3 regions of the Bradyrhizobium sp. IC3195 genome follow, and region 2 is predicted to be linked to each of the others. Evidence: riboswitches for the same ligand, from Rfam matches in the RefSeq annotation. Region 2 holds a riboswitch; each other region holds the start of a gene.
The links. Region 2 has a riboswitch for cobalamin ahead of I6F09_RS13910 (TonB-dependent receptor). Riboswitches for the same ligand answer to the same signal wherever they lie in the genome.
Positions count from the first base shown of each region.

Region 1: it holds a riboswitch for cobalamin, as region 2 does, so the genes downstream of both, I6F09_RS35820 (ribonucleoside-diphosphate reductase subunit alpha) here and I6F09_RS13910 (TonB-dependent receptor) in region 2, are expected to answer to the same signal.
Region 3: it holds a riboswitch for cobalamin, as region 2 does, so the genes downstream of both, metE (5-methyltetrahydropteroyltriglutamate--homocysteine S-methyltransferase) here and I6F09_RS13910 (TonB-dependent receptor) in region 2, are expected to answer to the same signal.

Region 1 covers NZ_JADYVG010000037.1:5,453-15,649, reverse strand. Annotated here, with positions in the region: gene I6F09_RS35840 (inclusion body family protein) at 199-702, shown strand; gene I6F09_RS35835 (AidA/PixA family protein) at 978-1,487, shown strand; gene I6F09_RS35830 (outer membrane beta-barrel protein) at 2,202-2,975, shown strand; gene I6F09_RS35825 (ribonucleotide-diphosphate reductase subunit beta) at 4,154-5,227, opposite strand; gene I6F09_RS35820 (ribonucleoside-diphosphate reductase subunit alpha) at 5,218-7,161, opposite strand; cobalamin riboswitch at 7,265-7,419, opposite strand; partial or broken gene I6F09_RS35815 (IS5/IS1182 family transposase) at 7,545-7,691, opposite strand; gene I6F09_RS35810 (GNAT family N-acetyltransferase) at 8,122-8,763, opposite strand; gene I6F09_RS35805 (ISAs1 family transposase) at 9,954-10,197, opposite strand, start outside.
Region 2 covers NZ_JADYVG010000005.1:267,404-277,600, reverse strand. Annotated here, with positions in the region: gene I6F09_RS13930 (aminotransferase class III-fold pyridoxal phosphate-dependent enzyme) at 1-945, opposite strand, end outside; gene I6F09_RS13925 (hydantoinase B/oxoprolinase family protein) at 956-2,536, opposite strand; gene I6F09_RS13920 (hydantoinase/oxoprolinase family protein) at 2,533-4,542, opposite strand; gene I6F09_RS13915 (PepSY domain-containing protein) at 5,006-6,442, opposite strand; gene I6F09_RS13910 (TonB-dependent receptor) at 6,455-8,812, opposite strand; cobalamin riboswitch at 8,927-9,130, opposite strand; gene I6F09_RS13905 (histidine phosphatase family protein) at 9,204-9,776, shown strand; gene cobT (nicotinate-nucleotide--dimethylbenzimidazole phosphoribosyltransferase) at 9,769-10,197, opposite strand, start outside.
Region 3 covers NZ_JADYVG010000014.1:130,960-141,156, forward strand. Annotated here, with positions in the region: gene I6F09_RS24645 (acyl-CoA dehydrogenase family protein) at 1-272, opposite strand, end outside; gene I6F09_RS24650 (carbonic anhydrase) at 1,929-2,672, opposite strand; gene I6F09_RS24655 (thermonuclease family protein) at 2,683-3,390, opposite strand; gene I6F09_RS24660 (nodulate formation efficiency C protein) at 5,188-5,970, opposite strand; gene I6F09_RS24665 (hypothetical protein) at 6,313-6,588, opposite strand; cobalamin riboswitch at 7,000-7,203, shown strand; gene metE (5-methyltetrahydropteroyltriglutamate--homocysteine S-methyltransferase) at 7,303-9,648, shown strand.

The DNA of each region.
Region 1 (10,197 bases), on a different contig from region 2:
GAGGAGAAATCATCCTATGATCACGCGAATCGGCCGCTCACGAAAGCTCAAGCCTACTCGGCGGCCGCAGCCAAATCCTGATGAACCGGTCGAAGCAGCGCAATCCAACAAACGGCGTTATCAGCCATCGCAATGGTCTACGGCGATGGGTTGAGCTCGGCGAAAGCCGAACATTCCTCTTTGCAATGGAGAGGCATCATGTCCAGAGTCACAGACGTTCTTGTTGCCTTTGATACGGAATCCATTCTTCAGAAGTACTCGAATCCGAGCAAAAGACCGGACAGCCCCACTCTCATTGATTTCCGCCATGTCTACATGATCACAAATCAGGACAACGTGATCAGTGGGCAAGCGGGCGGCGAGCTCGACCTGAAGGCCCAGGTCGGGCATTTGATTCGTTGGCGCGAGACCAGCCTCTCCCTTGGATTCGAGAAGTCAGTGATCTTCTACCGCTTCATCGGAAACGTAGGAAACGAGCTGATCTCGACGCCGACCCCGCGGAAGGCGGAGGCCTCGTTCGCGCATCCCAATCCTAGCAATCCGTCCGTGCCGACATGTCAGACGATCGCCAATTACTATTGGTCCTCGGAAACTTTGGCTATCGGACGAGTTACCTACCATTTCAACTTCATGGTCGTCGATCGCAATTGCAGCGCGCTGGGATACTTTTCGTGGGATCCGTTCATCAGCATCCACAATTGATGCGGATGATCATCAAGGCGTCGAAGGAACCGCGCAGCGGGGAACGGCCATGATCCCACCCCCCTCGACTCCGAGGTGGCATAATATGGTCCGGAGGCGTGCCGACCTCACCCATCGTCCCTGGCGGATCGGCCTTCTCGACAGCTGTCGCTTTTTTCGCGTCGCTCTCGAATGGGACCGATCCGCCGTCAGCACCATCCAGTTCGGTCGGCCCAAGCACTTGGCAAGCTCCGCGGTTGCCGAGCATCCCACGGTCGGGAGGAAGGGAAACAGCAATGGCCAAAGACAGACCCTCAACCAAGAGCCAGCGCTCCGAGTCTCACGTTGCCGTTCTCATCATCGTCGACGCCGAGACGCTGCTGTCACGGTATCCGAATGTCAGTCTCTCGCCTGATGCGCCCGTACGCGTCGACAGTGAGCATCTCTATGTCCTGGCCGCGCGCGATGGCGGGCCACTCGGGAGCAATGACGGCCATCTCGATCTGGCCGTCAGGCCTGGCGTCCGTCTGCGCATCCGTGGAAATGCCCTGGCCTTGAGAGGAGAGCATATCGTCGTGTTTTATGGGATCGCGCAGGAACACGCTGATGTCCTTTCCCCCTTTGAGCTTGTCTTGCGCCGAGTCTTGACCGTCGCGACGCCCAACTTCGAGAATTTGTTGCAGCCGGGCAACCAAAGCATCGACGACCATTTCTGGCAGAGCCAAGTGCTGGCCGATGGCGTGGCGGCTTGCGATCTGAACTTCATGGTCTTGAACAAGGCCTGCTTGGTGCTGGGATACTTCTGATGGCGTCTCCAGATCAACATCTCGGGTCTCAGGGAGGTGCCGTAGTCGGCCGCTCCGAGCGCGGTCGTTCAATCCCGAACTCGGCTGGGAGTTCTGTGAGAGCTCCTGGAATAGCCAGTTCTCGGGATGTCGCTCGGCCCGTTTCGCGGCTCAAATTTTATGTATCGACGAGGGTACAGCCCGTGATCGAGAAGGCCAGCCGCAGCAAGAAATTCTGGACTCTTAACTCGATGCGGCGCCGCCGAGCCTTATCGCTGGCCCCTACACACGCCTCCGTCTTACTGCGGATGCATCGTCCGCCCGGAACGAAGTGGAGGAATGCGGCTCGTCCGTCGAAGCTTCGCCGTAAGCGGGAACACTTGCATCCAATGGCCGACGAACGGTCGATACGGCCGGAACGAGGACACGCGGAGCAGCTGCAATCAGGAAACTGACTCGCTGTCGAGGCTGACTCTTGTCATGCTGATGTGCTCGAAGGGCGCGCAGGAGGGGTAACCGCGATTAGACATTTTCGGGTCATGCCACTTAATCAACAGTCGGCGGACAGCATCCGCGACCGACCCGACATGCACTTTGCCCATCGACCGGCCGCTCAGGCGGCGCTTGCGACCCCGTCAACTACCAACCCTTGCAGTTGATGGAGGTGGCGGAAACGTGCCAATCGTCGTCAATACCCCGTCGGGGGCGTCGAATTCGAAACTGGGGTTCAGAAGAATGAAAAAATTGCTGGCGGGCACGGTAGCCCTCATCGCGCTGGCCGCGCCTGCCGCAGCCGCTGATCTGGCTGCGCGCTCCTACGTCAAAGCGCCTCCGGTGGTCATTCCGATCTATGATTGGAGCGGCTTCTACGTCGGCATCAATGGCGGTGGCGGCTCTGCGCATCAGTGCTGGGACGTGGTCAACGCCGGCGGCGTGGTCGTCGCTCCGCCCGTTGGCATGGGGTGCCATCATGCGACGGGAAGCACGGTCGGCGGTCAAATCGGCTACCGCTGGCAAATAGCGAACTCGGTGTTCGGTCTGGAGGCGCAGGGCAATTGGGCCGATTTCAAGGGCTCCAACGCGAACCTTGCTTTCGCAGGCGTCCGGGATGACTCCACGCTTGATGCATTCGGCCTGTTCACGGGCCAAGTCGGCTATGCCTGGAATAACGTGCTGCTTTATGTAAGAGGTGGGGCTGCAGTCGTCCGTGACAAATACCGGGTCTCCGATTTTGCGACCGGGCTCACTATCGACAACGGCAGCGAAACTCGTTGGGGCGGCACGGTAGGGGCGGGCCTTGAATTTGGCTTTGCTCCGAACTGGTCCATCGGCGTTGAATACGACCACCTGTTCATGGGTCGTCGGGATGTGGATTTCTTTTTTTCACCCGGACTCGTGGGTGTTCCGGTGGGCACTTTTGCAGGGACTGCCCGTATCGGTCAGGACGTCGATATCGGCTTGGTCCGTGTGAACTACCGGTGGGGTGGCGTGATCGCCACGACCTATTGATCGATCTTCGCCAAAATGGCGCGGGTTCGCACCAATATCTGAGCCGCATCGCGGCATAGAAACCTTGGCAACAGGGACTCGCATCAATGGCGCTATCGGCTTCTTGTCGGTACATCGGCTCGAGCTGGTTAGGCGTGGTTCAAAGGAATCTGGCTGATCTGGTTATGACGCAGCGCCACGGCGAAGATCGCGGCGAACTCAAGCGTGCTGCCGTGGTCGAACGCCAGCCGCTTAGTGGCTGGCTGCGCCGATTTCCCGGACCCGTGCCTCCACCTGCATCACCGTCGGCTTTTCGGCCGTCGGAGAATGATGAGGCAAAAAATAGTTTTGTCGACCGTCGTAGTTAACCCGGCCCTCGCTTAGGGAGACACAGGTCATCGATTACAATCGTTCCGGTCGGCCGCACTGGCCACCTCGGACGAAAGGCCGACGAGCGGTCGAAGCGGCGCTCGTGCGAGGGTGGGACATAACGTCGACGACGTGATGGCTTGCGTCATCGTCGCTGCCGATCTCTGCGCCCGATCAGCCTGCCGAACCCCCGCTGGCGCGGATCAATTGGGAGCGCCTCGGAGAGCGGATGCAAAATCTCCAGAGGTGGATCGGCAGCGCTGAAGCGGAACTCTTGTGCTAGGACAGAAACGCGGCTGTCATCCGAGCCGCATTGCCAGCGTCTGCTCGTAGTAGATCACCTCCGCGAAGCCACGGCCGAGGAAGACCGTCAGTGGGTCGGCGACGAAATCAAGCGCGAAGGGGGATGAAGAACAAATCGGTTTGCCTGATCCGACCGGGCTGCAATGAAGATGCCCCCCTTTGACAGGGTTGCCCTCTTTACAACTTCCGATTGCGTGATAGTAATCCCCTCTAGCCCTACGAGGGGGGCGGCCGTGGCGATCATCGAGAACATTCGTCTGCTCAAGGGCGTAGCCGTGTTGCGCTGATTTACTTCATGAGACCCACCTCACCGACCTGCGGAAATACTGTAAACCCTAGCCGCCATCAGCAATGGAGCGCATGTACCGGCTTAACCCAACAAACCATCTGTGTGTCCGGTTTTGTCGCGCTGCAATCAAGACGCCACGATGAGGAGGTCCGGTTCTATGCCTTTGTCATGCTGGCGGGTGACGGCGACGACTACCGGCGCCTGCCGCTGTCAATGCCGCTAGCATGAATAAAATGGGCTAGATACGGCCGAAAGTCGCCCACACCCCGTCTTCGCCGTCCCAGCTGCCGCGGCTCGCCGCCTTGGAGTACTCCGTGGCGCGCTGCTCGAAGAAATTGGCGTGCTCGACGCCATTGAGAATCTCGACGAGCCACGGCAGCGGATGCGCCTTGAGCTGGGTGAACCCGCCCTCCTTCGCCTCGAAGAAGCCGAAGACCGGGGCAATCCGGAGTTGGGCCAGTCGCCAGTCGGCGACGTAGCGGACGTAGGCGTGGATATGCTCAGGCAGCATGCCCTCGATCTTGCCAAGACCGAAGGCGAGCTCGACGAAGTTCTCCTCCAGCTTCACCATGGTCTTGGCGACGTCGACAATGTCGTCGCGGACGGAGCGCGTCACCGCGCCGGTTTCGCGGTGCCATTCGTGAAATAGCTTGATGATGCCCTCGCAGTGGAGACTCTCGTCGCGCACTGACCAGCTTACGATCTGTCCCATGCCGTTCATCTTGTTGTGGCGTGGGAAGTTCAGCAGCATGGCGAAGCTGGCGAACAAGGCCATGCCTTCGGTGAAGGCGCCGAACATCGCCAGGGTACGGGCGACATCCGCCACGCTGTCGACGCCGAACTCGTGCATGTAGTCCGCCTTGGCGCGCATCTGCGCATAGCCGCGGAATGCCTCGAACTCGGTCTTAGGCATACCGAGCGTCTTGAGCAGCAGGGCATAGGCGTCGATATGAACCGTCTCCATGTTAGTGAAAGCGGCCATCATCATCTGGACGGTGAGTGGCTGGAAGAGCGGAATGTACCGCTTGAAATAATTGTCGCCGACCTCGATGTCCGACTGAGTGAAGAAACGGAAGATCTGGGTGAGCAGCGCGCGCTCGCTGTCGGTGACGCGGTCCGAAGCCCAGTCGTTGAGGTCGGCGCCGAGCGGCACCTCCTCGCCCATCCAGTGGGTCTGCTGCTGGCGCTTCCAGAACTCGTAAGCCCAGGCATAGCGATCGACGTCGTAGCTGCCGGTCGAGTCAAGGAGGCCGACGCGTCCCTTGCCGATCAACGTGCGCGGATCGGCGCGCGACAGATCGATCACTGACATGCGAGGCACTCCTCATAGTCGGTGCGCTGCCGCGCCGGCTGCTGCGTCGGCGTTGCATCCCCGGCAATCTTGCCGGCGAACGCCGCGCGCGAGATCGACTTTGATCGACAGTAGTAGAGGCTCTTCACCCCACGCTTCCACGCCGTCCAGTGCAGCATGTGGAGGTCCCACTTATCGACGTCGGCCGGCAGATAGAGGTTGATCGACTGGCTCTGGCAAATCAACGCGGCGCGGTCGGCGGCAAGCTCGACGATCCAGCGCTGGTCGATCTCGAAGGCGGTGCGAAAGATCGCTTTCTCGTGCTCCGACAGGACGTCGAGATGGGCGACCGATCCGTCGTGCGCGATGATCGACTCCCAGGTCGCCGAGGTGTCGGCGCCTTTCGCGGCCAGCACCTTAGCGAGGTGCGGATTGCGCACCGAGATGGCGCCGGATAGCGTCTTGTGGGTGTAGATGTTGGCCGGGATCGGCTCAGTGCAGGCGCTGGTGCCGCCGCAGATGATGCTGATCGAGGCGGTCGGCGCGATTGCGATCTTGGGGCTGAAGCGCGCCATCACGCCGCGTTCCAGGGCATCCGGGCACGGGCCACGCTCGCGAGCGAGCGCCACGGATGCCGCATCGGCATCGCGACGAAGTTTTCGGAACATGTTCAGATTGAATGACTTGGCCAGGGTACCCTCCATTGGAATGCCCTTGGCCTGGAGAAACGAGTGGAAGCCCATGACGCCGAGGCCAACGGAGCGCTCGCGCAGGGCGGCGTAGCGGGCACGCTTCATTCCGTCCGGCGCCACCGTGATGAAGTGCGTGAGCACGTTGTCTAGGAAGCGCATGACGTCCTCGATGAAGCCGGGCTCCTCATTCCACTGGTCCCAGGTCTCGAGGTTGAGCGACGACAGGCAGCACACCGCGGTGCGCTCCTCGCCGCGATGATCGATGCCGGTCGACACGGTAATCTCGCTGCACAGGTTGGAGGTCGAGACCTTGAGGCCGAGCTCGCGCTGGTGCTTGGGGAGCGCACGGTTCACGGTGTCGATGAACAAGAGATAAGGCTCGCCGGTCTGCAGCCGGTTCTCAAGGATGCGTTGCCACAGCTGGCGGGCATCGATCTCGCGGACAACCTCGTTAGTCTTCGGGCTGCGCAGAGCGAATGCGGTGCCGGCGCCCACGGCACACATGAACTCGTCGGTGACGTTGATGCTGTGATGTAGGTTGAGGCTCTTGCGGTTGAAGTCACCAGACGCCTTGCGGATCTCGAGGAACTCCTCGATCTCGGGATGGTGGATATCGAGATAGACCGCCGCCGAGCCGCGCCGCAACGAGCCCTGGCTGATCGCCAGCGTGAGGCCGTCCGTGACGTGGATGAACGGGATGATGCCCGAGGTGACGCCGCCCCTCGCCTTCTCGCCGATTGAGCGAACATTACCCCAGTAGGTGCCGATGCCGCCGCCATTGGAAGCAAGCCAGACGTTCTCGTTCCAGGTGCCGACGATGCCTTCGAGCGAGTCCGACACTGAGTTAAGGAAGCACGAGATCGGAAGGCCGCGCGTCGTGCCGCCGTTGGAGAGCACCGGTGTGGCCGGCATGAACCACAGCCGAGACATCGCATCATATAGACGTTGGGCATGCGCAACATTGTCCGCGAAGGCGCAAGACACTCGGGCGAACATGTCCTGGAGGCCTTCGCCGGCGAGCAGATAGCGGTCGGTCAGCGTCAGCCTACCAAACGAGGTCAGCAGGTCGTCGCGCGACCGATCGAGCGAAAGGTCAGACGGAGTTGGCGATCGCGCGGGGGGCCTCGGCAGGGGAGCCGGCAATGCTGGGGGCTGCACAAGACACAGTTCAGGTGTGGTAGGCTTTGCCTGCGCTGAGGGCTGCCGCACACTCGGCAGCTCAATGAGATGACCATACTGATCGAAATCGTAAGACGCCGACATCGGCAACCCCGTGATATTTGGGGGCTGGGACCGTGCGGACGACTTGCGAGGAGACCCGGCCAATGTCCCCGGCTGCAAGCGACCCACCGGGCACCCCGCCCGAGGACATGGGTTCTGTCGCGGTAGGTTTCCTGGCTCGCGGGTCTTCCCAGCGCTGTCGCGCTAATGCCTCGGAATAGCCGCTGCCGGCACAATGGGTTCCCCTTAACTCCGTGCCACCATATATGCGAATTGAAAACCACGACGACACCACATATAGAAGCCGTTGCCCAGACTCGTCAAGACGGCACAGTCAAGTTAACCAGTTGGAGCAGCCCCGAGGTCGAGGTTCGAAATTCGCCGAGCGCCTGTCCTGAGAGCCTCACTCAAAAAGCATAGATGTCTCAAGGCCTGGCCAATCGGCGAGTTAGGAGCCTCAGATGGGCGACGAGCGGCCAGGCGAGCTCGGTAGCGGCGGAACCTTCGAAGTCTTTGCAGAGATGCCGACATCTGCCGAGCCACGCAAAGGTGCGCTCGACGACCGAGCGCCTGCGATCGGCCAAGATGTGCTCAAGCCTTTGGAAGTGGCGTCGCAAATTCTCCAACAGGGGAACAGCAACCCTGGACATCCTGAATGTTGGCATCGATCGGTTCGCGGTCCGCGAATTGAGTTGGGCCGGATCGGGTTTCGGTAGCCATACGCGTCTCGCCATTCATCGCTTTCTGTGGCCCTTAGATCAAAAATTGTCTGGAGCCCGACCGCAATCGATGCAGCCGCCCGTGGCAATGTCCCACGCTTAGTGGATTTGACCCCGCCAGCTCTCACATCAGACGTGCCAACTTTGCCGAAGAGGCGATTCGTATGCTTTTCGCAGGCCGGGCGAGCCGCCTCACGTGCTCAGTTGTCTGGCCGCGAACATAAGCCGTCCTGACCGAACGCGGTCATGTCAGGTTATTGGCAATCAATCCTAACGGGATGAGCTATGCTTGAGTCTGGGTGACGAGCCGATCCGGCGGCGCGGCCTTGCTGGGTGGGAATGAAGCCGTTCGCAACATTGGCGTGAGCGGCGGCGAAGAACCGTGTTGTATCTCACCAACGACCTTGAAGCCGTGACGTTGGTAAAAGGGAATGTTTTCAGGGTTCGAGCTTTCGAGGTAGGCAACAATGCCGTTCTCATCGCATCGTTGAAGGGCGTATTTCATCAGCAACGTGCCAAGCCCTTTTCCGATCCAGTTCGGATCGACGGCAATGAGCGGCAGATACCAATGTGGCTCGTGGGGACGATGTTCGGCCATTCTCCGCCGCAAGTGTGCCATATCCTCGGTAATCTCCGGGCGCAGGGATAGCGCCATGATTGCATCCAATGCCTCCTCGTCTTGCTGCACGTTGGGAGGCAGCCACAGGGCCGCGCCACGAATCTCTCCCGCGACGTAGGCTGTGCCATGTGCAAATGCTCGGCCCCCACAGGCGTCAATGAACTGAGGCATGCTCCTAAGGTATTGCCTTGGGTCAGGCCAGCTCCAACGCATCAACGGATCCGCGGCAAAGCCGAGCACAATGGTCCAGACAGTGCTTGCACGAATGTTTGCGTTCGCAGATCTGATATCTGATTCTTCTGTCATGATGTCGTTTTCGGGGCTCTGTTTTGGCATTGGCCTTCCAAGGAGGAGCATGGCATCGACACATCTGACGGTGAGCGGAATGGATGCACCGACGGGGACCCGCCGGGTGCATTTGGTTTCCCTTCCGAGATCTCCGCCTGTCTCAGACGGCTGACGTTGACGGCCACTTCGGACGAAGGCTCCTTGGTCGGCAATGCTTGGATCTACATATTCCTGGCGGGCTTCTGCGCTTCCACGCCCTATCTGGAACCCGCCCCGCCCTTCCCAAAGGAAGCTCCGACGTTCTCAAGGTCGACACGGTTCGGGTGCAACGTCCGCGAAGGGAATGACATGAGGACGCCTCTGAGATTGCAAGTGCGAAGAAGTCAGGGCATGGCGAACATCGGGCGATGGCTGCCTGAACCGGGCTCCGGCACGAGCAAACAGCTTGCCAGGTGTCGCGCGTCGAGGTCCAGACTAGGCAAGGAATCATCACCTCGTCTCGTATTGAGTGGTTCTCGTAAGTTTCTTGGTCAAAACACATGCTAAGTGCGAAACCTCCATTGCCAACGTCGTGTCCGCGGCCACCGGCAGAGAGAGCTTTCGTCTGCGAGAGTCATATGCGTAGTACAGCGGCTTTCCAATTATCGCATGTTGTCTGCGCTCCTTGATGTTCTTGTGTCCAACAGCTCTCGGCGCATCATCGCCGCGATTCGCGATTGTCGGATCAAGGCAACGCGACTGGATACCACGACGCTGCCGCCGTGGACCTACTGGACAACGCAACTTGGGATCGCGCGAGAGCTTTCGTGCCTTGATTGATCGTCAGACGTGTCGATCGCTCGCACAACGGCGTTAGCTCTATCGAGCGAAAACGTTGCTGTCGTGCCCTCGTCGAACTTGACGCCTAGGTCAGTTGTATCCGCCGCGATCCTTGCCATAGTGGGAAAGACAGCAGGCTGACGTAGTTGCGTGAGTAATTCTCGTAAAAGAGGTTTTTGGCCACAAGCGTTGATGGCTTCGTAGGACTTGTTCCAACTCACTCCCTGATCGGAACGGTTTGGAAGATTTCTTGGCGCTGGTATGCTTGCCACACCGGGTCCGAGATCCACGTGGTGAGTCATGCTGTTTCATTCTGTCTTGGAAAACTGTAGTCGCCGGGGCAGCATATCAGGAGGCATTGTAGCGAAGACCTCCCCAGAATGGTAGGGCTATCGCATATGGGCAAGAGCGCTGAGAAGGAAGTCATTATTCCATCTGGCTTCGAGCATTTTGTGGCTGGTGCGCACGGGGCCTGGTGTCGCCTGCAGTGTATTGATGGCCAGCTTGCGGATAGCTGCGAGGTTTTCGGCGGCATGGCCCTTGCGACTGCGGCATGCGTCCTCGTCGAACAGAACGTCGAGAACCCAGTGCAAGTTATTCTCGATACCCCAATGGGCACGCACGACCTCAAGC
Region 2 (10,197 bases):
ACTGACGACCTTCAGATAGGCGCTGACGGCCGCCATGCTGATCGGATGGCCACGCAGCGTGCCGTAGTTCTGCCAGCTCGTGCCCTTCAGCCGCTCGACGATGTCTTTGGACACCACGACAGCGGCAACGGCCGCCGCGCCGCCGCCGAGCGACTTTCCGAGCGTCACGATATCGGGCCGGCTCTGCGCGCCCTGGAACGCGAACCAGCGCCCCGCGCGGCCCGCGCCGGTGACGACCTCGTCCGCGATCCAGTAAGAGCCGGCCTGCCGCCCGCAGCGCGCGACCTCGTCCTGATAGGCCCCGTCGTAATAGATGCCGCCTTGCGTATAGTCGATGATCGTCGCCGCCGTGTCCGAGAGCAGGCGCGGGGCGTCCGCGAGATATTCGCTGGGCGGGGTGTTGATGGCCGGCGCGCCATAGATCGCCCCATCCGGCGCCGGCAGGATCCGCACCGGCGCCATCGGTGCCGGTAGTTTCGAGCCGCCGGCGTGCACCGCAAGGCCACCGTGCCATTGCGGCTGCACCGTCATGCTGCGCGACAGCCCGGTGATGCCGTGATAGGCGCGCTCGCGCGTTGCCAGCGCCGAGCGCTGCGTCAGCGCCTGGCAGAGCGACAGCGCCATGTCATTGGCCTCGCTGCCGCTGATGCAGAAGCGCACCGCGCCGACCCAGTCCTCTTCGCCCTTGAAGGCGGTGGCCATCAGATCGTCGGCGGCTTGCTCGCGGCCGACCCAGGTCCACCCCTCGTTGACGACGGGCGTATCGGCCGCACGGCGAATCGCCTCCACCATGGCGGGATGGCGATGGCCGAGACCGCCGCCGGTATTGCTGCCGTCGATCAGCTTGCGGCCATCCGCAAGATGAAAGTAGACGCCCTCCCCGCCGACCACGGCCATCGGCGCGGCCTCGCCCGCATTCAGCCCGGTTCGCAACAATCTGCTCATCGCCACTGCCTCACTCCGCCGGAACGGCGCCGTAGCCACCGCCACCGCACATCTCGATCGTGACGAGATCACCTTGCTGCAACACCAGGTTCGACTTGCCGTCGATGGCGACGTTGGCGCCCTGCCGGACCAGCGAGATGCGGCAGGCCTTGCCCGATTCGCCGCCCTGCATGCCCCACGGCGCCATCACCATGCGTTCGACGCAGGTGGTCAGGTGCATCGAGGGCGCCAGGATGCGGTAGGTGCGGACCGAGCCGTCACCGCCGCGATGCGCGCCCGCGCCGCCGGAATTCCGGCGGATGGCCTGCTGCTCGAGCCGGATCGCGTAGTTCGCCTCGATCACCTCGACCGGCGTGTTCGAGGTGTTGGACAGATGCACGCGGGTCGCGGACGTGCCGGCCCGATCGTGCCGCGCGCCTTCGCCACCGCCATGGACTTCATAGAGCATCTTCCACGACCCGTTCGGCCGCGGCTCGGCGAAGAACAGCACACCCGCGGTGGTTGCCCCGCCCGCGGACAGGCGCTCGGGAATGGTGTCCTGCATGGCACGGAAAATCGCATCGACGATGCGCATGGAGGTCTCGTGATTGCCGGCGGCAACGGAGGCGGTCCAGCCGGGCTCGAGGATCGAGCCCGGGCGCGTGATGATGGTCAGCGGCCGCAGCGCGCCGGCATTCTGCTGCATGTCGCGCCCACTCATGATGCGCGCGGCATAGGCGACAGCCGAGCGCGCCATGAAGGGAGTCGTGTTGCAGAAATTTGAGACGCGATCGCAGCTTCCGGAGAGATCGAAGGTCGCCTCATCCCCGCGAATGGTGATCTTCACATGGATGCGCGCCGGCGCATTGTTCGCGCTGCCGTCGTCGAGATAATCCTCGCCCTCGTAGACGCCATCCGGAAGATCGCGCAGCGCCGCCCGCATCTCGATTTCGGAGAGGTCGTGCAGGCGCGACTGCGCCGCCATGAAGACGGCTTTGCCATGCTCGCGGCAGAGCTCGACGATGCGCTTCTCGCCGGCCTTGGTCGCCGCGATCTGGGCAAGAAGATCGCCCTCGCAGGATTCGGCATCGCGGACATTGGCCTTGAGCAGCTGCACGATCGGCGCGTTGAGGCCGGCTGCGGTTGCGATCAGCACCGGCGGAATCCGCATCGCCTCCTGGAACGTATCGACCGCCTTGGCGAAATAGCTGCCAGGCCAGGTGCCGCCGATGTCTGGCCAATGCGCGAGGCTGACTGCAAAGGCGACGATCTCGCCGTCGAAGAAGACGGGACGCACGACCTTGACGTCGTTGAGATGATTGCCGCCGAGCGCGCCGACATTGTAGATGACGACGTCGCCGTCGTTCAGGCCATCGCGCGGCATCACCTTCAAGAGTTCGGGGATGGTGTAGGCCATCGCGCCGAGATGAATCGGAATGTCGCGGCCCTGCCCGACCAGGCCGCCGTGGCCGTCGGTGATCGCCGACGAGAGGTCGCCGGCCTCGCGCAAGAGCGGCGAGCGCGCCGAGCGCGTCATGACGAGGCTCATCTCCTCGGCCGCGGCGGAGAGCCCGTGCCTGATGACCTCGACGACGAACGGATCGAGCTTCATGCCGCCCTCCGCGTCAGGAACAGATTGCCTGATGTATCGGGCCTCGCCTGCCAGCCCGGCGGCACCACCACGGTCGACCAGGCGTCTTCGATGATGGCGGGACCAATGATGGTCTCCGTGAGCGAGGCGCGGTCGACGATCGCGGTTGCGATGTCGTGGAAGCCGTCGAACGAGCAGGTGCGCGTGCTCATAGACACTGCCCTCGCCGCGGTCGCCGGCCGGCTGACAATTGTCGTTGACGGGCGACGCGCCTGCACCCGCACCAATTCGATGACGCAGGGCTCGCCGGTCGCATAGCCGAACAGCTCATGATGCCGCGTCAGGAAGTCTTGCTTCAGCCTGGCGACGTCGAGCGGCAGCGTGAAGGATACCGGAATGGCGTCGTTCTGCGCCGCGTAGCGCATCAAGGCCACCGGCTCGACCTGGATCTCCGCCTTCGCAACATTGTTGGCGAGAAGCGGCGCCGAGGCATCGGCAATCAGGGCCTCGATCCGTTCCGAGGCGCGGGCGAGATCGATGTCGTCGAGGGCGGCGCGAAGGGTCTGCTGCTGCAGGAAGCTGAAATCGGCGGTGAGGCAGCCCAGCGCCGAGAATGCGCTCGAGGCACTGGGCACGACCACCTCCGCAATGCCGTAGAGATCGGCAAGGCCCGCGGCATGCATCGGGCCGCCGCCGCCGAAGGCCAGCAGCGTGCAATCGCGCCCGTCGATGCCGCACTCGACCGTGACGCGGCGGAGCGCGCGGGCCATGGTCGCGTTCGCGACCTTGATGATGCCGAGCGCCGTCTCCGTCAGGCTCAGCCCGAGCGCGCGGGCAATCGGCGCGATGACGCGCTTTGCGGCCGCGATGTCGATGCCGATGCGGTCACCAAGCTTGGTCTCAGGATTGAGATAGCCGAGCACCGCATTGGCATCGGTGATGGTCGGCTCCGTGCCGCCGCGGCCATAGCAGGCCGGGCCCGGCTCGGAGCCGGCGCTCTCCGGCCCGACCGTCAGCCCGCCGGGACCGTTGCGCACGATCGATCCACCGCCGGCGCCGATCGAATGCACCGCGAGCATCGGCTGGCGCAGCGGCTTGTCGCCGAGCATGCGGCCGTCGGTCATCTCGGCCTGGCCGTCGACGATCAGGCACACATCCGTCGTGGTGCCGCCCATGTCGAAGGTCAGCATCCGCGCGCAGCCGAGCTGGCGCGCAATGCTGACCGACGCCGAGACGCCGGCCGCCGGGCCCGACATCGCCATCACCAGCGGACGCTGCTTCACCGCCGAAATCGGCACCATGGCGCCGGCGGAGTGAAACACCTGCAGGCCGGGCCCGATCGGCAGCCGCTGCTCCAGCTCGCTGAGATATTCCACCGCGATCGGCATCGCGGCCGCGTTGAACACGGTTGCCGAGGTTCGCTCATATTCGCGCGCCTCGGGATTGACCTCGTGCGAGAGCGAGACGTGGGCGACGACGCCCCTGAGCCGCTCGCCCAGCATCTTTTCATGCACCGGATTGGCATAGGCGTGAAGCAGGGCAACCGCGACGCTCTGCACGCCGGTCCCCTTCAGCCACGCCACCAGGCGTTCGACCTCCGCTTCATCGAGCGCCTTCAGCACCCGCCCCTCATGATCGAGGCGCTCGGCGAGCCCAAAGCAGCGTTCAGGCGGCACCAGAGGCGGCGATTTCGGCGGAACGTCGAGCCGGTAGAGGTCTCGGCGGCGATAGCGCGCGATCTCGAGCACGTCGGCAAAGCCTTCGGTCGCGACCAGCGCCACCTTCGGCAGCCGGTTCTCGACGATCGCGTTGGTCACGCGCGTGGTGCCGTGGACGAAGCGCTTCACCTCGCTCTTGCGCAGGCCGACCGCCTCGATCGCCTCCAGCATCGCCTGCACCGGTGCGTCGGGGCGCGACGGCACCTTCGCAATCCGCGCCTCCGCGGAATCGCGCCGTATCGCGATGATGTCGGTGAAGGTGCCACCGATATCGGTGCCGACCTCCCAGTGATTGCCGGAATCGCTCATCTGCACAGTCAGCTACGCGTGACGTTCATCATCATTCCCTGTCATGCCATCACGTGCGAGCGTGCGACAGAGCGATGGCCGCGGGATAGGGTCAGAGTTGTCGCAAACCAAAGCGCTAGCAAGCCACCGGCCTTGCGCGGCGCAGCATCGGCTGCACGTTTCCGTGCAGCGCTGCTCGCGCAGAGAGCAGAAGGCCGCGAAGTCAAAATGTGCAGCGCACCCTTGGATTCTTCGAGGCAAATAGAAGCGCCCGTTGCACTGCAATCGGATCGCACAAGGCCGTTTGTCTAATTTGCAGGCGATCGGTCGGCGGTGCGGGAGACAGCACTGACCAAGAGCTATGCACGCAGGTCGGCTCAGCCTCTCTTTATTGTACGGTCAGTAAGCGAGGACATCACCGGCCGCTGGTGGATAACCCGGCGCGCCGAACGGGTCGCGCCGGGTACGGAGATTTCGCGACTGGCTATGCGCTCGCCAGCCATGCCCGCAAGCGCCGCCAACCGATGACGATGCCGGTGATGGAGAACATCAGCCCGAGCGTACAGAGCCCGACAATGAGAGCGTCACGCAGCCGCGCATGAGCCAGCAGAATCGGGAAATCAAGCGTGTGCAGCGCACTGTAAAGCCAGCGATAGGCGCGGCGCGACGGGTCCAGTCTTTGCAGCAGCTTGCCATCGGCAGCATCGACATCGAACCAGAGATCGCCGCAGGTCGTCCGGTAGACGGGGGCCCCCGGAAGTGCGGATTGCGCCGGATAGTCGTCGTTGCCGGCGAGCAGGAACGGTGCGGCACAGCCGGTGCCAAGGCGCGCCGTCAGGTCGCCGATCTCCTGCCTATCCAGGTATGACGCCGGTCCATCGCGCGGCGCGTCCCCTGCCCTGATCAACGCCTGACGGCCGAGACCAACCCGGTCGCGCCGATAGACATGGCCGTTGAAGGCGAACCATTCGACCACGCGGGCCAACGGCGATATTGGCTGCGGATCGAGCGACGACGCGTCTCGCCAATCCGGGGCGGCATCGACCACGCCGGCCTCTGTCGGAGTCAGTTGCCCGCGCGAGAACAGGCGGCCGTGATCCATCGACAGCCAGCCGCTGAAGATCCAGGTCAGCACAAACACGGTCGCGACGAGACCGATGATGTGATGCAGGGCGTGCCAGCCACGATAGGGCGACGAGAGCTGGCGTCCCCGTATCTTCACACGCACCATTCCGAGCACCGCACCAAGCAATGCCGCGATTAGGGCCAGCAGCGACAGCGTCCAGACCACGCCATCCCACAGCGCCCAGCTGCTGCGCAGAATTGTCGGATAGATCCAGTGCAGCACGCTGCCGGCCCAGTTCCACGCGCGCTCGCTGCGCGTCGTATCCAGGACGACTTCGCCGGTCAGCGACGAAACGTAGACCTCCGTTCCAGGGGCATCGCCGAGAGCGGCGCGAAACAAGGGGCGATGGCGATCAAAACCGTTCGGCACGCTCCATTGATCGTAATCCGACCGCGCGACGATCGCAGCGCGCACCGCCTCAAGCCCGCGCTGACGTGAATAAGCTTGCACGATGGTGAGCGCGACATCGGCTGATGTCACCGACGCGTCTCCTCCATCGGAGGCGCGAACCGCTCGCGAACCTATGGAGCCCGAGACGACGTAGACCGGTCCATCGCTCCGCTGGATCAGCCGAACACGCCTGCCATCGGCAATCCCGCTCGCCGCAACGGCGTCCGCGACCGAGATCCTCGTCCCGTCGCGATCGACCGGCACAAGTCCGGCAAATCGCTCCGCTTCCGTCAGCGACGGAAACGGGACGAAGTGCATGACGATCCCGCTCGCGAACCACATCGCGAACAGCAGACAGAACGCGATGCCGAGCCAGCGATGCGTGAGGACGATCGCGCTCATCATGCGCTCAAGGCCTCACCATTTGAACGCGGCCGATATTTCATAGGTGCGCGGCGCGCCCAGGAGGATCTGGTCCGGATAGAACGGATCGCCCCAGATCGCGTAGCGCTTATCAGTGATGTTGCGGACACGGAAGGTCAGGCGGGCCTGGTCGACCGCATTGAACGCCGTCTTGGGGATGTCGACGAAGGCGTAGACGTCGGCCACAGTGTAAGCCTTCATCGTCACGACGTTGGCGTCGGTGTTGTAGCGGTCGCCGACATGACGGCCGGTGATGCCAAGCTCCACCGGCCATGGTGTGAAGAAGCGATACGACGCGCCGGCATTGGCGACGATACGCGGCACGTTTGGCGGCGTGTTGCCGGAGAACGAGCCGCCGGCAAAATTGTAGTCGGCATAGCGCGCATCGACATAGGCGATGTTGCCCCACAGCCGCAGCGGCTCGATCGGGCGTATCGAGGCGGCAAGCTCGACGCCTTTCGACTCCTGTCGTCCGGCGATGTTGAGTTGCATGCCGCCGGCGGCCGCATAGACGTTCTTGCGCAGGATGTCATAGGCCGAGAACGACCACTCCGCCCGATTGTCCCAGAACAGGTGCTTGACACCGGTCTCATAGGTGCGCGCGGTGGTCAGGTCGAGCGGCTGGGTGGGCGAGAGCAGGAAGATGTTGTTGGCTGCGACGTCGGCGCCGGTGGCGTATTGGCTGAAGAAGGTCAGGCCGGGAACGGCCTCCCAGGTGTAGCCGATGCGGCCCGTCACCGGCGCCCAGTCTTTCCTGAATGGGAAGCCCACCTTCTCCACACCGTTCTTGTCGGTCGAGTTGCGGTCGAGCCCGATGTGCTCGACACGAAGGCCGCCGATCAGCGCGAAGCTGCGCGTCAGCTTGAGCCTGTCCTCGAATGACAGCGCCTCGTTGTCTATGCGCGCGGTCTGCTGCTGCGTCGTGAGCAGGCCGTAGAAACCGCGGTTGGGGTCGACCAGCGAGACGGAATCGCCGGGAAAGTTTGCCGCGCCGGGCCTGACGAAATCGAGATAGCTCGACGACAGCGTCGTGACCAGCCGGTTGTCGAAGCCCGCAATATTTGTATCCCAGATCAGGTCGGTGATGTTGCCGACCAGTCGCTGACTGTGGGCGACATAGAAACGCTCGCGATCGACCAGGTTCGTGGTGGAATTGAACGCCTCGATCTCGTTATTGAACCAGGTCCGTTCCGCGCCATAGCCATAGGCCTGACTTTTCAGCGTGAGGTCAGGCGCGAGCTTCAGCTCGAAGCCGCCACGCAGCCACACTTCCTGCGCCACGTTGCGGTTATCGAGAACGTTGTAATTGGTGTTGAAGGTGCGGTCGTCGATGGTGACGGCACCGAGATTGGTTCCGTTGTAATTCGAGACGTAATTGCCGGAGACGATCCCCGTCGTCGCATGCGAACCGCTGAAGGCCACCGGCACCAGCGGCGCGCCCCAATAGGCCTTCGAGCGGTCTTCGCGATATTCGACCGCACCCCAGATCCTGAGGCTGTCGGAAACACGGTAGTTGAGCTGGCCGGACGTGCCGAACGTCTTGACATTGGTGTCATCGGCAAAGCCGTTGAGGGCGGAACGGCTGATGTCGAAGCGATAGTCCAGGCCCTGCACATTGGTGCTGCCGCCGGAGCCGTAATGGGCACGGAACGAGTTCAGCGAGTCCCAGGAGAAATCGGCCTCGTTACGGACAGCTCCGGTGTGCGGCTGCTTGGTGACGAAGTTGATCGCGCCGCCCGCGGCGCCCTCGCCCGAAATCAGCGAGGCCGGGCCCTTGAGGAATTCCACGGCCTCAAGGTTGGCGGTGTCCACGATCCGCGAGGTCATGTTCTGCGGACCGATCTTGATGCCGTTGTAGAGCGTGTTGATCTGGCTGTTGGTGAAGCCGCGCATCGAGAAGGCCGAAGGTTCGGCCGGGTTGTCGCCCGAGGTGACGCCGGCGGCGCCCTGCGCCACCTCGGACACGGTGCGATGGCCCTGCTCGCGCATGGTTTCGGCGGAGACAACCTCGACGGTCGCGGGCGTCTGCCGCACCGTCAAGCCGAGCCGCGAGGCGCTTTCGGCAACGGCGTTGGAGTTGAGCGGCGTTTGCGGCGTTGAATCCGGCGTGACGGGTCTTGGCGCTGCGGATACAGCCGCCGGCCTGCGCGCTGCCGCGCGGCGCGCGCCCTGCGCCGTTCCTGCTGCCGGTTTGGCCGGCTTGCGGGCCTGGGCGGGCGACACCTCGACGGGTGGCAGCGACTCTCGGGCCTGCTGCGCCAGAGCGGCCGGCAGACCAAGAGCGGCAAAGGACGTGAACGCGGCGGAGGCAAGCAGGACGCGGCGCGGTCGTGCGATACGGATGGAAGACACAGGTCAAAACCTCGGTATGACGTCAGTGGCACGTCACAGCGAACGAGGTCTCACCTTTGGCCTTGCAGCCGTCCGATGAAGCCGAATGTCTGTACTCCCCGACCGACATCTTCGCGTGTGACCACGGCTGACGGCAGGTCTCCTGGCTCGCGGGTCGTGACCGCTTCGTCGCCTTCCCGGGACCGAGGACCCAGTGGCTCGTGACGAAGGATTCACCGCTTACAGTTGCGGGGGCAGCCGCGGCATTGGGGACAATTTTCCCCGCACCGCATTCCCTTTTCATTCCCTCTCGGGAAAACCGTCGCGAGCATCTAGGATTACCGCCAAGACAGAGTCAATGTGCCAGTTGCGGCGTTATGGCCACAGCAACCAACTTTCCCTGGAGATGAGCATGGAAGGCGAGACCTTCCTCTGGTTGATCAGGCATGCGGCCGTCGTGGGCATGCCCGGGACGATCCATGCGGCCGATGCGCGGGCCGACCTCGGCGATCACGCGGCATTGGCGGCCCTGAGGCGCCTCTTGCCCGCGGATCTCGCCGGCTATGCCAGCCCGTCGCGGCGCACGGTCGAGACGGCGCGCGCGCTGGGGCTCGAACCGGAGCTGATCAGCGAGTTTCGCGAGCAGGATTTCGGCGACTGGACCGGCCATCGGCATGACGAGCTCGCCGCGACCGGCGGCGAGGCCTACGCGCAGGTCTGGCGCGATCCGGCGCACGGACGGCCGCCGAACGGCGAGAGCTTTGCGGATCAGGTCGCCCGCGTCCGCCTGGGCCTGGCGCAGATTGGCGCAGGCTCCGCGGCGCTGGTCGTTCATTCCGGCACCATTCGTGCCACGCTCTGCATCGCGCTCGATCTCACACCGGACGCCGCGCTGCGCTTCGTGATAGATCCGCTGTCGCTGAGCCGGATCGACCGGCTCGCGGGCGGCTGGCGTGTCGTCTCGGTCAATCAACGCATCAGCTAGGCCGATCCGGCACGTTGGCCTGCGCGAACGTCGCCATGCCGTTGTGAAGTGCGCAGGCCGAGCGCACCAGCGGCAGCGCGATCGCGGCACCCGATCCCTCGCCGAGCCTGAGATCGAGGCTGATCAGCGGCTGCACGTTCAGCGCGCGCAACACCAGCCGATGTCCCTGCTCCGCCGATTGATGCGAGGGCAACAGGAACGGCTGGCAGGACGGGTTGAGGCGCACTGCTGCCAGCGCCGCCACCGAGACGATGAAGCCGTCGAGCAACACGGGAATGCGGCGTTGCGCAGCCGCAATGATCGCCCCCGAGATCGCCGCGATCTCGAGGCCGCCTACGGCGCACAGGATTTTTTCGGGTGACGCCCCCGCAACGCCGTGATGCGCGATCGCCGCATCGATCACCCGCACCTTGTGCGCGCG
Region 3 (10,197 bases), on a different contig from region 2:
ACCCAACCGGCGGAGCCGTCGGCTTCAGAAATGCGCTCGATCAGGCGACAAAACTCGGCCGGCGTTCGCTCCTCACCGCCGAATCGCCTGGCCGCCATAGCCCGATAGACGCCAACGCGCTTGAAGCCCTCGATGATCTCGTCGGGAATCTGCTGCGCTCGGGCGAACTCGTCTCGACGCGCGCGGATATCGACCAGTAGCGGCGACAGATTATCCCAGGTCGCAGCCGTAGCGTCGGCTTCTGCAGTGATCTTCTCTGGTGGAGCGTTCATAAACTTTCCTCGGGAGTTTAGCCGATCGACGGCGCGTGTCATTGATATGGATTGCCCGCGCATGGCGAAGCCGGCCGGATTGATACCCAGCCGGAGGGATCGTCGAAACTGTCGCAGTTGATAATCGGCTGTGATGCGATTGCAGGCGGTTGCCAGTCCAAACCGCACCCCGAGCGGATTGGCTCAAAGAAAAGGTGTTGAGGGCCAGGAAGGCTGATCGAGATGTGGCCTCGATGTTGCCATTGAGGCTGAACTGGCAAGGCAACCGATATGAGGCGGCGAGATCGATCCGCCTCTGCTGCACTATGTTTCGGACGGCTGACGGCAGCGCTCGTTTTGTCATGTCTTATCCAACGGACAGGTTGTCACAATTGGGGCTCGGCCGGCGCGAACCACGTTGTGAATACCTGACTTGGCGACCGGTACCCCAAGCCTGCGGCTCGTTTCCATATCCCCAGCAATCGACGTGCCACCAATCATGTCTGCCGGTCGTGGCTGAATCGAGCGAGATCACGTGACCCGTGCCGCGCCAGGAGGATGCTCGCGCCTCCCGTGTCTGATACCAGGCACAAGAAGTCATCAACCGAACAAGACGGGAGGAGAACGACTGAAGTGGACCTCGGCCGCGGACCAGTCGGGCTCGGCTTGCCTGCTGGAGTTTCAGCCCCGCTGCGATCTCCTGGGACTACCAACAGCGCAATTTACCGTGGTCGCGGAGCCTGAGCGGCAGCAACGCCTGATCAGTCTGGTCGACGATGCGTTGGTTGAAGAGACTATGGACGACGTGCGATGACCGCGCGAGTCGCGATCATCAAGCTGATGTCCGCATTGGAAAAACGCACTTCAAAGGTGCACGCCGGCCGCGAAGATGCTCCTTTCCGATGCGCCACTTCGGAACTTCCAATGACAAGACCCGCCTGCGCAGAGCCACGAGTGCCTTTTAGATGGCACGTCAACGCGTCTGTCGATAGTTGACCGTCAGGCTTCACGAACTCCGGCGCGGGCATAAAAGATTGTTCTCCGCTCGAGCCGATGGTCGCCATCGTCGTGCGCGCGACAAGTTTCTGTTTATGCTGATCCAAGCTAGGCCCAAGACAGATGCAACAAGGCTGCTTTCCGACACTTGTGGTCTCCCAAATGGCTGATGCAGAGAGACGTCCGATGCCTACGCGAGTAGCTATTTTCTTTACGTCGGTCGGCTGGTTAGTCATGTCGGTCGTAATCCTGCTCTATTTGATCTTCGGCCCTGGCTGAGCCTGGTGATCATAAGCAGGACCATAGATGGCTTGCCGGATCGGGAGTGAGAGTCTGCCGGAATTGTCGCTTGTTCCGGGGGCCGAGAGCTCAGACCCTGCATGCCTCGCACCGCGATCTGCCGCTTGACCCCCCTCGCGCATTAAGGTGCAGGCTTGAATACTGTTGGCCGCGATATGAGTGTTTCTTGGTGCTGGCCTCGCGTTGCCAACATGAGCGCGTAGAACACAAGGAGGATTAAGAGGCCGCGCATAACATAAAGCTTCCCGAAGCTATAACAATTGTGGAGCTGATTGTACTCGGTGCAGTTGATGCAGCCGATGCACGAGCGAATTGCGCGGAACTCGACGAAGCCCTGTATCAGGCGGCAAACGACCAGCTGGCCGCGCGAAGGTGCCAGCGTCAGCTCAGCAATTCGACCCTGCCGGTGTCGAGCCGATATAGCCCCCCGACGACCTTCAGTCTGTTCTGCTCAACTGCCGCGTTGAGAATCGGCCCCGTCGATTTAAGTTTGTTGACATTATCGACTACATTTTGTCGGGTTGCTTCTGCGAACGTGTCACCTGTTTGCTGGCGAGATGCTGTTACTGCAGGCGCAAGCGCAGCGATGAGGGATGAAATGTGCCCCGGCGGCGGCTTATCGTCGTGGAGCGACTTGATCGTGGCGTCTATCGCACCGCAATGATCGTGGCCAAGTACCAGGATCAGCGGCGTATTCAGCACGGCGACCGCATATTCCATACTGGCGAGCGTGTCATCGTTGGCGAAGTTGCCGGCGAGGCGGCAGACAAACAGATCACCGAGTCCGCTGCCGAAGACAAGTTCAGGCGCCACGCGAGAATCGGCGCAGCTCAGAACCGCGGCATATGGATTTTGCCCATCCACCAAAACAGAGCGCTCGCGCTTGAAATCGTCGCCTCGTGATACGCCATGGACATAACGATCGTTACCTTCCATCAGCCGCTTCAGGGCAGCATCCGGCGAGAGCAGGTTATCCGGCTTGGGCGGCGTTTTTGCTTCCTTCGCATCGACAATGTTGTTGTCAAGCCGCAGGCAAGCCGCCGAAACAGCGAACAGCAACAGCGAGCGGCGCGAAGGCGCGATCTTGGTCAGATAGGACATATTCGGATAATGGCCTGCATGCATGCATCTCACCTCATCGCGCGGCTTTGCGCCACCCGGTCGCTTCGGCTTCCGATTCGCTGCAGAGCCAGCGTTCACCGGGCTTCTTCGTCATGTCGATTTGTTCGTAACCGAATTGCCCGGGCAAGTGATAAAGTCGCTCGCCGTTGTGGCCCACGGTGCCTTTTATCAGACACTCTGACGAGGGCGGGTCCGATAGCAAAGCGGATCCGAGCAGGAGCTCCTGAGCGTCGATCGGAACCGAGCTCGCGCCGATGATGATCGTCCCCTTGTTGCGGCGACGCCAGTCCCAGGGCGCGATGAACGCCCCCGACCACAGCCCCGCATAGGCTTTGCTCGCCACAACCTCATAGATAACGTACGTATTGGCAGAAGGCGACGATAGTGCCCAGCCGGAGCGTACCATCCAGGCGTTCACGTCCTCGCCTTCGATGAAGCAACGGCCACGCGACCTGCCGTATTCATCAACTCCTGTGGTATGACAATCCCACGTTCGTCCGTTCGAATGCTTGATAAGCTCGTCGCGAGCAGCCACGCCGCAAGCCCATTTCCGGCCGTGGGCGTCGAGGCAAATCTGGTCAGTCTCAGGAGCGTCGATGCCTGAGAGCCGAAGCGTGGTTTTCTCGAGCTCGATCGTATTGCCGTCGAGGATGCGCGGAGGGCCGCTGAGCTTCGCCGCGCAGACCGGAGATGTGATGACAGCCAACAATGCGACCATCATTACGCGGTGTTTCATTCCGACAATAGCCTTTCGTCTTGATTCATGTTCACGTGCGATCCGGCGCCGCGTTCGACGCTTAAACGCACTATGTCCGTTATCGGGCCGCATCTTTCGACGTTTGCTTTATGAAAGCTTGGCCCTCATTTCCAAGCTACGACCTGACGCTGCGTGAGGTTCAAGCGATTTCTTCCGGTGTGCGTATCGCGGTATCCTTCGAGCCTCACCGGTCTCACTCAGTGGGCGCGCACAGCACCCTCTCTCGGCCTGAGGAGGAGATCCCCATCGCTCAGCCGCCAACTCGGCATGCGGGAGAAAGCCGAGCCTCGGAACGCTGTTTCTCACGCGATTGAAGAAGAAAAGCGCCTGTGAATTGTGACAGTCGAGTGGAAGTCAGGCGTGGAGGACAGCAACCTGGCTATGCTTTGTGCCAACCCCCATCGGCACACAGAAGGCTGCCGACGGTTTCGGCGAGAGCGATGACATTTTAAGTTCTTGCCACGGAAAGACCGACGTTCGAAAGAAATCTGGTCTCGCGTCCTATCAGAGATTTGGACGAAAGGCGCCACGGAGTCCAGCTCAACGCTCGCAGCGCAAGTGAATCGGTATCGTTTGCGCAAACCGCGGAAAACCAGGAGCTCTCTTGAGAGCCAGCCGGGATGGTCGGGTGGTGCCGCGGCCCCGTTCGGAGAAGGCCAGGATTTTTCATGACCCGGTCGGCGCGACTGGCGGCCGCTCTTTCGTTGTGCGCTTCCCCGTACTCACGTGTTGAGAGTTACCCAGCACGGCATGAGGGCATGCGTTTGCGCCGGGAAAATTTAAGGACAACCATGTGGAGCCGTGGCTACTTCGTATACGCACCGGCGAGGGGTAAGCCGCCCGCGTGTTCGGACGATCGCGAGTGCCGTCCTGATGCCATTCGGTGCGAGGCGTCAATCCACAAGGCCCATCGCGGCATCCGAGCAGGTAGCTCTGGTGTGGTATGGCCGACTCAAGCTACACATCATTCTGAGCCACCTCACTACCCAATGGAAATGAAATGGTTTCAGCCCCCCGGGAATTGCCCGTCTCTTCTTACGCGCTTGAAGTGGATGGCCGACTCAGAGCTGAATTCGCAACCAAAGACGGCGCCAGGGCAGGTGGAGCAGAACTAAAGAAGCGCTTTCCCATGCTTCAAATCCGGATCTACGATGCGCAGACGAATGCGTGCGAGGAAATCTAGCGGGCGACTCAGTCCGGTCTTCGATGCCTCGCGCACGGCTCCGGCTCCTCGTTGGGGGCACTTGAAGGACCGGTGGTCAAGCCGGGGCCGCTAACACTGCCCCATTACCCTATTAACCGGTTTCGTCGCAGCAGTCGATCCCGCGTGCCACCTCGGCCTCGGAATGGTCACGCTCTTGCGGGTGCCAGTCAGTCGCGCGATGCGCGGTTCGCACGCCGGATCGGGCTTGGGCCCGAGGCATCTGCAGGCCCAGTCCCGTGAAGAATGGCATGGAGAGCTGGTTCTCTCGCAAATGGTGTCCTTCCACTGCGTGGGGTGCGCCGAGGTCAAGCCGCCTCTCGCAAGGCGGCACGCGCCGCTGAGCTCGACTCCTCGCAGAAAGAATCGGAGGTAATCGTGCTGCCCCATTTTCTCGATGGCCGGCTGAAGGCCGCGGGAAAGCTCGCGACTGTTCAAGGTGTAAACACCGGAGAGTTTAGAGCTGATAGTCTTGCCGTTGCTCTGAGGCGTTCGGCCCTGCAGGAGCTACGGCGCGATCTTGCTCTGCGCGATCATTTACCGAGGCCTTTAGCTCCCTTCTAATCCTCCCGTTCCTTTGGCTCCATGCGAGCGAACCAGGAGCCAGGAGGAAAAGCCGCGATACGCTTGGCAAAGGAGGATTGCGGCTCCCAATCTTGTCCTTCGCTCTTCTCGAAAGTGATGACCCCGTTGTATGTAAAATAGCGGGGCCCTGGGATATTACAGTTCACCACAAGCAAAACGCGCCACAGATCACCTTTCTCGGTCGGCTTGTCATTCTGCTTCGGCAAGTAGTCCACTCCAACAGGATCAACGATAGTGCAGCTGCCCTGCCGCAGAAGATCACCGAGCCGACCTTGCATGGTCGTCACAAAGTTGAAGTTGGCCGGGTCATGCAGAAAGCCAAGATTTGCGTCCCTTTCGCCATCCTTGACTTCACTGGCGATCAACGAGAGCGCGAAGGCGCGCCAGCCCAATTCCATTGGCTTCGCATAGGTCGACGCAAGTTCAATCGTCCCGTCGAGCGCGACCTTCCAGGTGATAACGTACTCTTCGTCTGATTTATCATCCCGGTGCCTGGTCCAAGAAACAAAAACATATTCATTTTGGTCAAGTTCAGCGACGCCCCACATCCGAGGGACGAACTGTGCCACCTTCGAGACGTTGGAGATAACTTGTTCTATTGTCTCACCGTCTTGCGCTCGCCACGTTGACTTGACTCTTTCGACAAGGGGGCTGTCGTTAGCGCGAACAGTGTTGCTCGTCGCAGCCAGCCCGGCCAGGCAGATCAGGGATCGACCGAGCCAAAGCCATAGCGCGCGTCTTCCTGACGTTTTCTTCATAACCGTCGGCCTATCCGGTCTCATCCACACGTCATTCCAGAGCAGGCAACCTTCAACCTGTTATGCGCGAGCGCAAGAAGTTAGCGGCGACGCGACGGGGCGACCACTGGTTTTCCCGTGCGAGCAGGCGCTCCCCTCTATGTCACGCGCCGCTAACTTCACTGCCACCGACAGCCTCAATTTGCTGTGCTGGACATGCCCAGCAGGAGGACTGGGCAGGCAGAGGACGTGCATTCTTCGTGCCAGATAATAGACGGCAATTCGCACCGGTTTTGTGTCCTCTTTGTCGACTTTCCGACTGGCGCATGTCTCGATGTTTCCGTTCAACCTCTCCAGCACGGCTTATGCATCCCCGTCACGCACCGGATGTTCGACGGCACAGCGGAACGCCTCGGTGCCAAGTTCCTGATGAGAAGTGGCAGCACGTTTGCCGTCATTGAACCGTGTGGTTCGGTTATCGTTGCCGGAATGTGGGCTTTTGATCGCTGCCATGCCTTCGGGCACTTTCGGCCAAGGGGCCATGGCGCGTTTGGCGCTCCTTTCGCGACGTCCGGCGCTCCGGAAGTCGAGAACAGCCTCAGTCAGGCGCGCTTTGTACTCGATGGCGAACGACGGCAAGCCGATCTTCGCCGAGCATTTGGGGTGTGGCTGGCACCGCAAATCAAACGTGCTGCCCGGGTAAGTTGTAAGTTGCTGGCTTAGCCAAGTGTCTTGGCCTATTCAACACTGATCCTGTTGGTCGAGAAGGTGGCTGGATGGCGCGCGTGCTCGAAAAACCGCTGGGAAGCTGGGACTGGCGACAAATGCGTTCTGCTCGAGGCAGCGGCCCCGACCGCGCAAGCCGCATTTGTCCTTTCCACCGATCTGGCGTGCAACCCGCGGGCAACTGCGATGCTCATTGCGGTATCGCTGATTGGAGAGCACTGCTACATCATCTCAATGCTAGAGATGCACGGTCATTCGCGTAGCAGATGTCGCAGCATCAGCTTGAGACATGATCTGAGAGGTTGACGGAAGACTGCTCTTGCCGATAATCCAAGTCGTCGAGGTTCTCCGGTTTCCATTTGATCCGGAGCTAAGAGGGAAGCCGGTGAAAATGCCGGCGCTGCCCCCGCAACTGTGAGCGGCGAGCCGCTGTCCAACGACGTCACTGAAGCCTGCGCGGCTTCGGGAAGGCCGGACAGCAGCGATGACCTGCGAGCCAGGAGACCTGCCCCGACACTATATTCGTCCACGGGCGGGGTGTCCCGGTGGTGCGCCAAGCAGCCGTCGCACCGCGACTTCCCCTGCCTGCGTCCGCCATGGCCTTTGCCCCCAACATGGGTTAACGCTATGTCTCTTCTCTCCCTCCCTGTTGCCACGCTCGGAACGCCACGCATCGGTCCAAGGCGCGAGCTCAAAGTCGCTCTAGAAAGCTACTGGGCCGGAAAAAGCAGCGAACAGCAGCTGCTCGAGGACGCAGCTGGCCTGCGTGCCGCGAATTGGGCCCGTCAGAAATCTATCGGCGTCACGGTCATTCCATCGAACGATTTCTCGCTGTATGACCAGGTGCTCGACACAAGTGTCATGGTTGGCGCCATCCCGGAGATCTACGCCTCGAAAGCCGAATCCGTTTCGCTCAAGACATACTTCGCCATGGCCCGCGGTTCACAATGCGACGACCAGGAAGCGAGTTGCGGTCACGGACCGCGCGGATTTGGCGCACCCGCGCAGGAGATGACCAAGTGGTTCGACACCAACTATCACTATATGGTCCCCGAGTTTCACAGGGGACAGACTTTCAGGCTATGCTCTCGCAAGCCGATCGAGGAGTATGAGGAAGCCAAGGCCCTTGGCTTTCAGACCCGCCCCGTCCTGATCGGGCCGGTCACATTCCTAAAGCTCGGCAAGAGTCCCGATCCCACGTTCCAGCCACTCTCACTGCTGGATGAACTGATACCGCCCTATATCGAGGTTATGCAGGAATTGGCCAAACGTGGGGCAAATTGGGTTCAGTTCGACGAGCCCAGCCTAGTTCTTGATCTGGATGAGGGGACGCGAAAATCTTTGCGACATGCCTATGACCGGCTCGCCAAGGAGGGGCCGGCGATCAAGATCATGGTTGCCAGCTATTTCGGCGACCTCGGCGACAATCTGGACACCGCCTTGAGCCTGCCAGTTGCCGGGCTGCACCTCGATCTGGTTCGAGCGCCACAGTTGTTGCACCAGATCATCGCTGGCGGCCGAAGTGATCTCGTCATGTCGCTCGGTGTCGTCGACGGTCGGAATGTATGGCGGTCGAATTTGTCGTCGCTGCGCCAGCGGCTCGAACCCGCGATTGCGAAGCTCGGCAAGGATCGTGTACAGATCGCCCCATCCTGCTCGCTGCTTCATGTGCCGGTCGATGTTGAACTCGAGACCGGGCTCGCTTCCGACGTCAAGAGCTGGCTTGCTTTCTCGGTCCAGAAGATGCGGGAGCTTGCGATCCTAGCGCGTGCACTCGCAGGCGACCAGAATGTTGCGTTAGCTCTTGCCGAGTCGGAAGGTGCCGCGACTGTCCGCCGGACTTCGCCGAAAATCCGTGATGCCAATGTCGCTGTCCGGATGAGAGCGATCGACCAGACCATGTGTCGGCGCGCGAGCCCATTTGCCCGTCGGGCCGAGATCCAAAGCAATCGATTCGGACTACCGGCTTTTCCTACCACGACGATCGGATCATTTCCGCAGACCACAGAGATCCGGAATGCCCGTGCGGCGCATGCGCGAGGTGCGATAAGCGACGAGCAATACGACAAGTTCCTCAAGGAGGAGACTGCGCGCGCCGTACGTTGGCAGGAGGACATCGGTCTTGACGTCCTCGTGCACGGCGAGTTTGAGCGCAATGACATGGTGCAGTACTTCGGCGAGCAACTCGCCGGCTTCGTATTTACCAAGAGCGGATGGGTGCAGTCCTACGGCTCGCGCTGCGTCAGGCCACCGATCCTGTTTGGCGATGTAGCACGGCCGAAGCCTATCACCGTGGACTGGTGGCGCTACGCGCAATCACTAACAAGGAAGCCGATGAAAGCGATGTTGACCGGACCGGTGACGATCTTGAACTGGTCCTTTGTTCGGGATGATATTCCCAGAAGCGAGGTCTGCCGCCAGATTGCGCTCGCGATCCGAGACGAAGTCCGCGATCTCGAGAATGCTGGTGCGACCATGATCCAGATCGACGAAGCTGCAGTCCGCGAAGGATTGCCGTTGCGTCGATCGGAGTGGGCGGCTTATCTCGACTGGGCCGTCGATTGCTTCCGCATCTGTTCATCGGGCGTCGCCGATCAAACGCAAATTCATACGCATATGTGCTACTCGGAGTTCAACGACATCATTGGTGCGATCGCTGCAATGGACGCGGATGTCATCTCGATCGAGACATCGCGCTCGAAAATGGAACTACTCGACGCGTTCAGGAACTACGAATATCCAAATCAGATCGGGCCGGGCGTGTACGACATCCACTCTCCACGCGTTCCCGAGACGAGCGAAATGAAGGAGCTGATGGTGTTGGCTCGGACGCGGCTGCAGGATTCGCAGCTCTGGATCAATCCAGACTGCGGCCTGAAGACGCGCAAATGGGAGGAGGTTCGGCCAGCGCTAGCGAACATGGTCACTGCCGCCCGCGAACTGCGCGCTGCATTCGATCCGCGAGGCCGTTGATCCGGGCTTCGGTCTCTTTTCGACAAAGCTGATCCGCTTGTGGTCATTTGCGCGGGAGCCTTAGGAACATAAAAAATGCCCCGCCCCGCTTAGCGGGCCGGGCGAAAGTCTGGGAGGAGCGAAGCTGACGCATTCGCGCGGACTTCCATCGGCGAAGCCGCCAGTTCGATCACGGCGAGGACATTCGCCGAAAATCTGAGCCGAGTTGAAGCACAAGATCAGCGTAGCTCAATTATGCCGTGGTATGCGACCGTATAGCCTGAGAGTTAGAATCTACACCAAGGTTTGTCGCTCATGAGCACGTCGGCACGATTACGACAGCAGCGAGGGGGCATGCCGGGCGGTCGCCGCAGGACAGCAAACTCGGTGCGCTTTCCTGCCTGGAGCCTTATGTTCGATCAGGGCGACGTAAGCCCGGCTCCATGGATCTCGCAAGCTTATCCAATGCATAAGCGGTTGCTAAATTTGAACCTTGCTTAAGGCAGTCCTTGGTCGACCGGTTCCACCCGATAGTCGGGTTTCGGCTTGGGCGCTGAGGAGCACCCTATC